3 regions of the Leuconostoc sp. UCMA20149 genome follow, and region 1 is predicted to be linked to each of the others. Evidence: predicted binding sites of a transcription regulator. Region 1 holds the regulator's gene; each other region holds the start of a gene.
What was found. Region 1 encodes Rex, which represses fermentation and respiration genes when NADH is low (regulators of the CRP and FNR family bind a similar motif). Its sites were predicted from a motif close to TTGTGAANTANTTCACAA; they were not measured.
Positions count from the first base shown of each region.

Region 1 (4,221 bases):
TTGGTAGTCCACGTTCTATTTATTTTGTGACGACAGGTGGCTTTCTTGGCGCGACGCAAATCTTAGATGAGGTTGAAGTTGGTAGTTTAGGTGTTTCGCCTAAATTTCAACATCAAGGCATTGGACAAGCCTTACTGATGGCGGTCTTTGCTTTGCCTAAAACGAAGCGCGTACTTTTAGAAGTAGCTAGCACTAATACAGCAGCACAGGCACTGTATCACAAAGTTGGTTTTCAACCTTATTATCGACGAGAAAAATATTACAAAAATGGTGATGATGCCATTATGATGGAGCGAAAAATTGACTAAAATAATTGCATTTGAATCGAGTGCTGATGAAACCAGTGTAGCAGTAGTTGAAGACGGGCATATTGTGTTGAGTAATAGTGTTGCGACGCAAATCAATTCCCACCAACGCTTTGGCGGTATTGTACCTGAAGTAGCGAGTCGTCATCATATTGAGTGGATCACCAGAGTGCTTGATGATGCCTTGGCGCAAGCTCAGGTTAAACCATCTGATTTAGATGCGGTTGCAGTGACTTATGGCCCCGGTCTTGTTGGGTCGCTGCTGGTTGGATTGATGGGGGCCAAAACGTTTGCCTTGGCGCACGACTTGCCAATCATACCCGTTAATCATCTAGCAGGACACATTTCTGCTGCCAATTTTAATCAACCAATCGTATATCCAGCTATGGCCCTGATGGTTTCTGGTGGTCATACTGAATTAGTTTTAATGACATCTGAGAATAAGTTTGAAGTATTAGGTGAAACGAGAGATGATGCCGCTGGTGAAAGCTTTGACAAAGTCGGAAGGCTATTAAAACTACCTTATCCAGCCGGTAAAACCATTGATGAAATGGCACACCGAGGTAAAGCAACCATTAAATTTCCAACGGCTATGGCCCACGAAGATAACTATGATTTTAGTTTTTCAGGATTAAAGAGTGCCGTTATTAATTACGTGCATCATGCCGAACAAAAACAAGAAACGATTAATCAAGATGACTTAGCCACCAGCTTTCAAAATGCTGTTGTGGATGCGTTGATCGGTCGCACGGAGCGCGCATTACGTCATTATCCAGTTAAAAGCTTTGTTTTGGCTGGTGGTGTTGCCGCTAATTCACAATTGCGCGAGTCACTAACGACACTTTTAAATGACTTCAATGATACAATATTTATTCCAGTCCCACTGACATATACCGGCGATAATGCTGCGATGATTGGTGCTGCTGGTTACTGGAACTATAAACAAAATATCTTTGCGGATTTGGATCTTAACACGGATCCAGGATTAGATTTTGAATTGTTACAATCGTGACATCATTGTGAATATTTCACTATCTTTTCGCAAAAGCCTTAAATATATGGTACAATTACTATGCAAAAGTTCACAAGTGAAATTACTGGAGATATATTATGACGCAACAACCAAAAATACCACGCGCAACCGCTAAGCGGTTACCAATTTATTTTCGTTATCTAACTTTCTTACATGATGCTGGTACAGATCGTATTTCATCATCAGAATTAAGTGATGCCATTAAGTTCGATGCTGCGACAATTCGTCGTGATTTTTCTTATTTTGGTGCACTAGGTAAAAGAGGTTATGGATATGAAGTTAAAGCGTTACTAGACTTTTTTGCCAATGTTTTGGACCAAGATAGTTTGATTAACGTTGCTTTGATTGGTGCTGGAAATTTGGGACAAGCCTTACTTAACTTTAACTTCCATCAATCGTCAAATATGCGCATTTCTGCTGCCTTTGATGCTGATGAAAAGCGAACAGGCACTATTTTAGCCGGTGTTCCAATTTATAAAATGAGTGAATTGAAGGAACAGATTAGTGCACAGCGCATTAACATTGCGATTTTAACCGTGCCACAAGGTGTTGCTCAAGATATTACAGATCAATTAGTGAGTGCCGGCGTTAAAGGTATTTTGAATTTTACGCCTTTACGTGTCACAGTACCTGCCAACGTTCGTGTTCAAAACGTTGACTTAACCAACGAATTGCAAACGTTGGTTTACTTCATTGAAAATTACGGTTCAATTACGACAGGATTATAAGTTAAATGACAATTTTAAATTTAGATGATCAAGCAAAAGTCTCAGCATATCAAAAGTTTGTGCGTGAAAATCCAAGAGGACAAGTCACACAAGATCCACTATGGGGTGAATTGAAAGCAAACTGGAACCACGTGTATGTTTATCATGAAACAGATGGTCAAATTGATGCAGTTATGTCAGTGCTAACAGTTGAGGCCGTCCCTGGTAAAGTTTTAGCTTATGCTGGACGTGGACCGGTTGCCGATATCGAAGATGTTGATTTAATTAAGGAGTTGATTAAGGAAGCTTTAGCAGCCTTACCAGATAATGTCTTCTTGTTGAGAATGGACCCTGAGGTACAGTATTCTGATGAGTTGAATCAAAAATATCTTGATGCAGGTTTCCAAACGCGTAATACGCAGGTTACACACATGCATGGCAATATTCAACCACGCAAGAATGTCGTCTTATACTACGATGGTCGTGGTGAAGGTGCTACGCCAATTACCAATGAAGATGAATTGATGTTACATTTCAAACCTAAACTTCGTAATGATATCAGACGTGCATTTCGCGATGGTGTGACAATTACATTTGGTGATAGTGAAGATGACGTTCGGGCGTTATTTGATACCTACGTGGCAATGGCAAAAAACCATGGTATTACCCACAGACCATTAGACTACTTCCTTCGTATGCAAAAATTGTGGGCAGGGACAGGATTATTCCGTGTCTACTTGGCTCATTTTGAAGGACAAGTGATTGCTGGTGGTTTAGGCTTTGCTTATGGTGATGAAATTTGGTACATGTATGCCGGTTCTTATCGCGAATTTGGCAAACATAACGCACCCGCTGCCATTCAATATGAGATGCTTAAATGGGGATTGTCGCTGGGCAAAGTCGAATATGATTTTGGTGGCATTGGTGAATTTGATGTTTCTGATGGGCTTTATAAGTTCAAACATGAATTTGCTTATCACGATCCTAATGCTGAATATATCGGTGAACTTGATTGGGTCGTTGACGAAGAAGGTTATAAAGATTACCTCAAACAATTTGATTGATTAAAAAAACGCCTACTGGCGTTTTTTTAGTGCAGTAATTAAGGACCTAATATTCAACAATCGTGTGTCAATTCTTGACAATACCAAACAGGGTTATACCGAATTCGAGCTAACTACAAATGTAATCATTACAAAAGGAGATGAATCATCAGCGTAACTATTTTAAGTGAATAAGATGATACAATGGCTTGAGCAAAGAAATATGCTGATTTTAAAGGCATGAGTGTTACAGGTTTAATAGCTTACTTGATCGAAGAAGCACGCCAAGATGATGAAAAGAAATAGATTAAATTATTCCTTTTTCGTTTGTTTTAGGATTTACACGAACGTAATTGTCCGCAGATAACTGCAATAATTCAGTATTACGTTATTTAAATCGAGATGCGCTTGTGCTTGGTTGTGCGAATGGATTATGCTTCAAAATAAGCTGATAAAGGCTATAAATGACGTAGAGAAAAAGCCGGCGGTCGATTACTTCGAATCGGCTCATTTCTATCAATACTATAATGATACACTACCATATTTGCACAAATCATCATTTTTTGATAACCTGCTATAAAAAGAGGATGATTAATTCATGTATTTTGATTTTGACGAACTGGTGTCGAATTATGGCACCAAAACAGCTGTTATTGTGGAAGGGGAAAAATTTAATTATGACGAATTGGCTCAATATGCTCGTGAATTGCTAAAACAATATTCTTTTAAAAAAAAATACATTGTCTTAATTGCTGATGAAAGCCTGTTATTTATTGCTCAATTTATTGCTACCCACTACGCTAAACGTGTGCCTGTTGTAATTAGTAAACATGATGTAGATAGAATCGATAAAATACTGCTTAGAGTGGCAAATCAATGGCAATTTATAACAGATCATGATAACAATGATAATGACCAACAATATAATGATAATAACTATTTATTTTGTGGGGCAACATCTGGTACTACTGGAACACCAAAAATTTATCAACGGAATTGGCAATCTTGGCAACGAGGTTTTGAAATTTGTAATGAAATATATAAACTAGATGAGTATTGTTTTCTGACAACCACAAGTCCAATGTCAACATCACTTGGAATGCACACACTACTGTTGAGTTTATACTTGGGAA
Region 1 is NZ_VJYC01000008.1:18,872-23,092, reverse strand. It holds gene rimI (ribosomal protein S18-alanine N-acetyltransferase) at 1-308, shown strand, start outside; gene tsaD (tRNA (adenosine(37)-N6)-threonylcarbamoyltransferase complex transferase subunit TsaD) at 301-1,317, shown strand; gene FF105_RS07420 (redox-sensing transcriptional repressor Rex) at 1,416-2,066, shown strand; gene FF105_RS07415 (lipid II:glycine glycyltransferase FemX) at 2,072-3,109, shown strand; gene FF105_RS07410 (AMP-binding protein) at 3,687-4,221, shown strand, end outside.

Region 2 (4,221 bases), on a different contig from region 1:
AAAAATAAAAAAAGCCTATAACATTACAGAATATTTAAATGATACTGATACCACTCAGTTATTTAATAGAATACTGTCATACTACAATAAAAAATAACATGATTAACATATAAAAGAGCTCTTGAAAAATCAAGAACTCTTTTTTCTCTTATATTGAAAACCCTGAACGATTTTAATGGTAATTATCTCAACCACACATAAAGAAATCGTGGCACACGCAATCAAAAGGCCTTCGTCACAAGCGTCAATCTGATGAGCAATGCTAAATATTGATGCATGGTCGTACCATTGAATCAAATCCCAAAATTGTTCAAGCACGACAAAATTTGGGTTCTTTTTAAATTACTATCATGCGATCAATTAGGAATCGGGATGATGCCTTTGAAACAACCACTGAGAGACAATTCCAACAACAAAACATTTGCGACACTTATCGCCATAATAGTCAGATGGTAACAACGGTCTTATTTCACCAAAAAAAACACACGCTACCGTGTGCTCTAAGACATATTAAATTATGCTTGATTCAAATCAATTAAAATTTTAGCTTGTGACTTATCACGTGTCAACGCTTCAAAACCATCATTAACAATATTATCCAATTCAATAGTATCGGTGATAACTGGTTGAACATCAATTTGACCGCTGCTTACTAAATCAACTGTTTGTTGGAACGTTTCTTTTGAATAAGCAATCGTTGTGGTCAACTTGACACCAGCGTTCATCAATTGCATTGGATCAAAGCTAATTGGCTTAGCAAAAATTGAAACAATCACAACATTACCACGTGGACGTGTTGCCTCAATTGCTTGTTCGAACGTTGGTTGTACGCCAGCAACTTCAAATGATACATCTGCACCACCAGGAATAATCTCTTTAATCGCAGCAATTGCGTCTGGGACTTGGCTAGGATTAATGACATCTGTTGCGCCCATTTCCAATGCCTTCTTCAAACGAACTTCTGACAAGTCCACCGCAACAATCTTAGTTGCCCCAGCAGCTTTTGCAGCCGCAGCAACTAACACACCAATTGGTCCAGCACCAAAAATAACAACCTTTTCGCCAAAGCGCAAATCACCTTCTTTAACGGCTTGAACAGCAACAGCCGTTGGTTCGATTGTGGCAGCTAATTTCAGTGAAAAGTCCTCTGGAAGATGATATAGATTTTCTTCTGGGACATTGACGAACGAAGTGAAACCACCATCTGTGCTCAAACCAATGAAGCTATAGCCATCATAAACATCAAGATTATCAGGTGAAATACCCTTAGTCACTGTTGGATTAATTGAAACATGATCGCCAACTTTAAAATTGGTAACATCAGCACCAACTTTTTCAATGACACCAGAAAATTCATGTCCCATTGTCAATGGCGCTTGCCCACCAGTCAATGTGTCTGGTGCATCAACTGGAATAAAGACGGGTCCTTCCAAATATTCATGTAAGTCACTGCCGCAAATTCCAGCATACGCTACACGTACAACAACTTCGTCGGACTTTGCTGGCTTTAACGCAACATCCTCGACTCTAACATCTTTCACACCATGCCATACAGCTGCTTTCATTATTATGTCTCCTTTGATGACAGTAAGTTTTTAAAGACTATATGTCTTTAGTAATATTATAACGCTTATTATATTTCTTTGTGTAAAAAATCACCTAAAAATAGTGATTAAACACAACTAAAACTCACCCTTACCATCTATGTTTGTAGGATATTTTACAAGCAATATTTTTGCATCGCCTGTAGTTATCGTTTAATGTAAGTGTTATCAATTAAGAAAGAAGGAAAATGAAAATGTCATTTCATGAATTAAGTGACGGACAACAATTACCAGCAGTTGGTTTTGGTACCTATAAATTAAACGGTATCACGGGTGCTCACGCTATCACTTCAGCAATTAAAGCTGGCTATCGTTTATTAGACACTGCTTTCAACTACCAAAACGAGGGCACTGTTGGTCAAGCCATCAAGGCATCTCACGTCTCTCGTGACGAACTGATTATCACTTCCAAGTTACCAGGTAAATATTATAGTGACCAACAAGCATCGATTGATTTAATTCAAGAGTCCTTGTTTCGTTCAAAGTTAGATTACTTCGACTTATACTTGCTTCATTGGCCAAACCCAATTGATGATCATTATGTTGAAGCATGGAATACGCTAATTCAAGCACAGAAGTTTGGTTTGGTAAAATCAATCGGTGTCTGCAATTTCTTACCTGAACATCTAGAGCGGCTACAAGCAGAAACGGGTCATTTACCCGTAGTCAATCAAATCGAATTACATCCTTTCTTTAATCAAGCTGAAATGCGTGCGTATAATTCTGAACACAATATCCTAACTGAAGCTTGGAGTCCCCTAGGCCGAGCAAGCGATTTATTGACTAACCCAACCCTAGTTGATATCGCTAAAAAATATCACAAAAATGTTGGTCAATTGATTTTGAAATGGGAAATATCGCTTGGTGTTCTCCCTATTCCAAAAGCCACTCACTTTGCCCGTCAAGTTAGCAACTTGGATATTTTTGATTTTGACATCACGGAAGACGACATGGCACGTATTAACGCACTGTCAAAACCTGATGGTCGAACTAATAACCAAGACCCTGCCAGTTATCAAGAATTCTAAAAAAAGCTTTTAATCTCTTCAACAATAAGAGATTAAAAGCTTTTCTTTGATCAAATTTTTAAACGAACCCACCGAATACATCATCCAAATCAATTGGTTCATGTTTCGTCACAATTGTTTCTTTGTTGACAAATGTTTCAATACCAAAGCGGCCTAATTCGCGACCATAGCCGGAATTTTTAACACCGCCGAATGGCAATTCAGGTAATGTACCACCAAAGCTATTGACAAAGACTGCACCAGTTTCTAGTCGTGATGCAACTTCAGTTGCATGTTCAGCCGAACCACCAAACACAACGCCACTCAAACCATAGTGCGAATCATTAGCCAAAGCGATAGCTTCTTCTTCATCCTTGACTTTGTATACTTGTCCAACTGGACCAAAAAATTCTTGATAAAATGCTGGGTTTTCTTTAGTAATGTTGGTCAAGATAACTGGCTCAAACTGTGCAGCTGGCAAGTTCTGTTCGACACTACCAAACGCAAGTGTTGCGCCAGCATCGACTGCCGCTTTAACCTGTTTTGTCAGATTCTGCTTAGCTTTTGAAGTGCTAAGTGGTGCCAAAGTGGTATCTGAATCCATTGGATCACCAATTTTCGCTTCAGAAAAGGCTTCTTTAAACATATCTAACAGTGCATCATAGTTCTTTTCTGTCACAATAAAGCGCTTTGACGAGGTGCAGACTTGACCAGCATTATACAAACGTGCGCCACCAATAATTTTCTTAATTTCTGAAAGATCAGCGTCTTCCAAAACAATAAATGGATCACTGCCGCCGAGTTCAAGAGAACTCTGCTTCATGTTCTTACCAGCTTCTGCGGCAATCAATTGTCCAGCACGCTCTGACCCTGTCAACGCTACACCCTGAACACGATCGTCTGCAATAATATTATTCACTTGATCATAGTCAACGTAAAGATTAGTAAAGGCACCGTCTGGTACACCTGCTTCGCTAACAACTTTTTCAAAGGCGCCAGCTGCCATTGGCGTGTTACTTGCATGCTTCAATAACATGGGATTACCTGCCATGAAGTTAGGCGCAAAGACACGCATAATTTGATAGTATGGGAAGTTCCAAGGCTCAACTGTCATCAAGACACCAGTTGGTCTTGAAATGGTTTGGGCTGGTCCGATTGATGATTCAATTGGCTCTGGTTTCAAAAATGCCGCTGCATTTTTGGCATAATAGCGTGCAATTGATACACAAATTGCAACTTCACCTTGCGCTTCTACGAAACGTTTTCCCATTTCAAGAGTTAAGACTTTGGCTAACTCATCTGTTTTTTCTTCAATTAAGTCAGCAACTTTATTCAACGCTGCAGCACGACTCTCAACAGGATCATTACGCCATTTTTTATACAGTGCGTGACCCTTGGCAATTGCGTTTTCGACATAGGCATCATCATGATTGTCATATGTTTTAATCACTTCATCTGTAAATGGATTAACTGTTTGATAGCTCATTTTATTCGACCTTTCGTTTGATACAGAGTGAGTATAACTAACAACATCATTACTATAACACCGTTCAAATTATTACAAAAGTATTTAACTTGTGATTTTATATGCAAATAATATGTAATATTTT
Region 2 is NZ_VJYC01000021.1:15,468-19,688, forward strand. It holds gene FF105_RS10640 (Rgg/GadR/MutR family transcriptional regulator) at 1-97, shown strand, start outside; gene FF105_RS10645 (2,3-butanediol dehydrogenase) at 516-1,565, opposite strand; gene FF105_RS10650 (aldo/keto reductase) at 1,799-2,632, shown strand; gene FF105_RS10655 (NAD-dependent succinate-semialdehyde dehydrogenase) at 2,691-4,097, opposite strand.
Region 2: the regulator Rex is predicted to act here: its motif matches at 1,709-1,726, upstream of FF105_RS10645 (2,3-butanediol dehydrogenase).

Region 3 (4,221 bases), on a different contig from region 1:
GACGTTTGGAAACAACTACACAAAACAACAAGACGTGACAACAAAATTAAGCGACAAATTTTTCACAATCGTTTTGCGCTATGTGGTTCGTCATAGCATTGGGTCTACCAATGTTAGTGATCATTCTTTCGATCACATCAACAAGTCTATTGATCGGCACCCAATTTGTGCAATATTTCTCTTGAATTGTTTGGCGGATTTAGCTCAGACAATTTATCCGGCGCATTTGCATGAACGGGAAAATTTTTTAAAAGCGACTTTTTCACAATTGTTATATAAGACGTTAACAATTATACCCATTTCCCAATTTATTCAACCGATTAACGTCTATATTGATTTTTCTCAAGGGTTCATGGACAATACTCACGCTGCTCGTTTATTAGAGGAAATGGGGGAGTACTTAAACATATATTTCGTGAAGGACTGGCAAAATGAACCAATAGACGTCTACATATCAGACATGCCTGATGGTGACTGTTTTTCATCAAAAAATGGTGTTTCAGTCACAGTGAATCAATATTTTTCAGATGTCGACTTAACTCGTATTCGTCAATTGCTCATTACAGTACTAGGTAATAAATTTTGGCAGCAAAAGGTTGGTTTGCCAAAATAAAAACGTGTGAGTTGATAAATTGCAACTCACACGTTTTTTAAGCTTCACCTGTGATATCACCGTGAACAAGCCGTTTGAAAATATGTCGATCGGCCCAAGCAATGTTACGACCTTGGAAAAGGAAAGAGACAATCGTGCCTAGTCCCAAAGCAACGAGCTGGTGACTGAACGGGAAACAGACTGCTGAAATACCAATTGCAACAACAAAGTTACTCATTTGTGCTTTGCTGGCATTGCCGTGAAAATAATCAAACCGTAAAATGTTGGTTAAGTCATCAAGGGGATGTAGAATCCAATTGACACGCTGATAAATGGAAATCGCAACCCCAATCGTCCACACCGCAAAAATATCGATTGGTAGTAACCACCACCAAGCAAGATGGCGAATGCCTAAGGCAACAAATAGGTTAGCAAAAACACCAACCAATAAACTAAACGACATGCCAAACACAATATTGCCAATTAAACGGGGCCAATTAAAGTGCATGGCGAGCCACATATTCAAAAAAGCGACACTCGTAGCAAAAAAAGCAAGAAATAAACTGATCGGCGCACCAGTTAGATTGGCTAAATTAGCTGCGCCAGCCGTCCAAGGGGCTGATCCCATTGCAGTTGCGACACTCAAGCCATTCCCAAAAGAATTGATAATTAGAGATACAACGAAAAAACTAATTTTTTGTTTGTATCCTAACTGGTAAAATTGTCCGTCAATATAATACATGTCATCTTGTCCTCAAGCTAATATATTATCTTATTATAGCATTGTCACCGTAAAGTGCTTGGCACGTTTATCGTACGAATTCATGTTTTTATCATATTTAGGACGCAATATTTACACTTTCTTCATAGAATAGTTATATAATAAGCCGTAGGCGTAATATTAAAAAAATATGCTGATACTGTGATTAAGTACACAATATTACCACTGTGTTTGTAAGCGCTTGCAAATGTACATTTATCAAGTGTTTAACAAATAAAAATTAAAAGTGTTGCTTTTTCTTGACACTTATTATATACTTAGATTGTTAAGAAATGAGCAAACAAAAAGGAGCACAAAATTATGGCAGAAGCAACTGCAAAGAAGCCCGCTAAAAAGGTTTTGACACCTGAAGAGAAAGCTGAATTAACAGCTCAAGCTGAAAAAATGACAGCCGAATTGGTTGAAAAGTCACAAAAAGCTTTGGCTGAATTTTCAACATTTTCACAAGAACAGGTTGATAAAATTGTTGCCGCAATGGCATTAGCTGGTTCTGAAAATTCACTATTGTTGGCCCATGAAGCCCACGATGAAACTGGTCGAGGTGTTGTTGAAGATAAAGATACCAAGAACCGTTTTGCCTCTGAATCCGTTTATAACGCGATTAAGTTTGACAAGACAGTTGGCGTTATCAATGAAGATAAAATTCAAGGAAAGGTTGAATTAGCAGCACCACTTGGTGTATTAGCTGGTATCGTACCAACAACTAATCCAACGTCCACAACGATTTTCAAGTCAATGTTGACAGCTAAGACGCGTAATACGATTATCTTCGCATTCCACCCACAAGCACAAAAGTCATCAGTTCACGCTGCACAAATCGTTTATGAAGCAGCTGTGAAAGCTGGTGCACCCAAGAACTTTATCCAATGGATTGAAAAGCCTTCAATCTACGCTACAACTGCTTTAATTCAAAATCATGGCATCGCTTCAATCTTGGCTACTGGTGGTCCATCAATGGTTAACGCCGCTTTGAAGTCAGGAAACCCATCAATGGGTGTTGGTGCTGGTAACGGTGCTATCTACTTGGATGCAACCGTAGATACTGACCGCGCTGTGTCAGACTTACTTTTGTCAAAGCGTTTTGATAATGGTATGATCTGTGCCACTGAAAACTCAGCGGTTATCCAAGCGCCAATTTACGACGAAGTTTTGGCTAAATTACAAGAACAAGGTGCTTACCTTGTGCCAAAGAAAGACTACAAGAAGATTGCTGATTACGTCTTCAAGCCAAACGCCGAAGGTTTCGGTGTAGCCGGACCAGTTGCTGGTATGTCAGGTCGTTGGATTGCTGAACAAGCTGGTGTTAAGATTCCTGAAGGCAAAGATGTTTTGTTGTTCGAGTTGGATCAAAAGAACATTGGTGAAGCGCTGTCATCAGAAAAGTTGTCACCATTATTGTCAATTTATAAAGTTGAAAAGCGTGAAGAAGCCATTGAAACAGTTCAATCATTGTTGAACTATCAAGGTGCTGGTCACAACGCCGCAATCCAGATTGGTTCACAAGATGACCCATTCATCAAAGAGTATGCTGATGCAATTGGTGCATCACGTATCTTAGTTAACCAACCAGATTCAATTGGTGGTGTTGGTGATATCTATACAGATGCTATGCGTCCATCATTGACGCTTGGTACCGGATCATGGGGGAAGAATTCATTGTCTCACAACTTGTCAACATACGACTTGCTTAACATCAAAACTGTTGCACGTCGTCGTAACCGTCCACAGTGGATCCGTTTGCCTAAGGAAGTTTATTATGAAGCAAACGCGATTACTTATTTGCAAGAATTACCATCAGTTAAGCGCGCCTTCATCGTGGCTGATCCTGGTATGGTGCAATTCGGCTTCGTTGGTAAGGTTTTGAGCCAACTTGAATTGCGTCAAGAACAAGTCGAAACTAACATCTACGGTTCAGTTAAGCCTGATCCAACCTTGTCACAAGCAGTTGAAATTGCACGTCAAATGGCTGACTTTAAGCCTGACACAGTCATTTTGCTTGGTGGTGGTTCAGCATTGGATGCTGGTAAGATTGGTCGTTTCTTGTACGAATATTCAACACGTCATGAAGGTATCTTGGAAGATAACGATGCTATCAAAGACTTGTTTACAGAACTACAACAAAAGTTCATGGATATCCGTAAGCGTATTGTTAAGTTCTACCATGCACGTTTGACGCAAATGGTTGCAATTCCAACCACATCAGGTACTGGTTCAGAAGTGACACCATTCGCGGTTATTACTGATGATGAAACACATGTTAAGTACCCATTGGCCGACTATGAGTTAACACCTGAAGTTGCCATTGTTGATCCAGAATTCGTGATGACTGTACCAAAGCGCACAGTTGCATTCTCTGGTTTGGATGCTTTGTCACACGCCTTGGAATCATACGTTTCAGTAATGGCCTCAGAATTCACACGTCCTTGGGCGTTGCAAGCTATTAAGTTGATTTTTGATAACTTGGCTGACTCTTATCACTATGATCCAAAGAACCCAACTAAAGAAGGTCAAAACGCACGTACAAAGATGCACTATGCTTCAACTTTGGCAGGTATGTCATTTGCTAACGCCTTCTTGGGTATCAACCATGCTTTGGCTCACAAGACTGGTGGTGAATTCGAATTGCCACACGGTTTGGCAATCGCGATTGCAATGCCACATGTGATTAAGTTCAATGCCGTAACTGGTAACGTTAAGCGTACACCTTATCCACGCTACGAAACTTATACAGCACAAAAGGACTATGCTGACATCGCACGTTACCTTGGTTTGAAGGGTAACACAGATGTTGAATTGGTTGATTCATTGATTGCAGCTGTTAAGGATTTGGCTGCGTCAGTTGAAGTTA
Region 3 is NZ_VJYC01000012.1:51,100-55,320, forward strand. It holds gene FF105_RS08970 (helix-turn-helix domain-containing protein) at 1-613, shown strand, start outside; gene FF105_RS08975 (hypothetical protein) at 651-1,334, opposite strand; gene adhE (bifunctional acetaldehyde-CoA/alcohol dehydrogenase) at 1,674-4,221, shown strand, end outside.
Region 3: the regulator Rex is predicted to act here: its motif matches at 1,513-1,530, upstream of adhE (bifunctional acetaldehyde-CoA/alcohol dehydrogenase).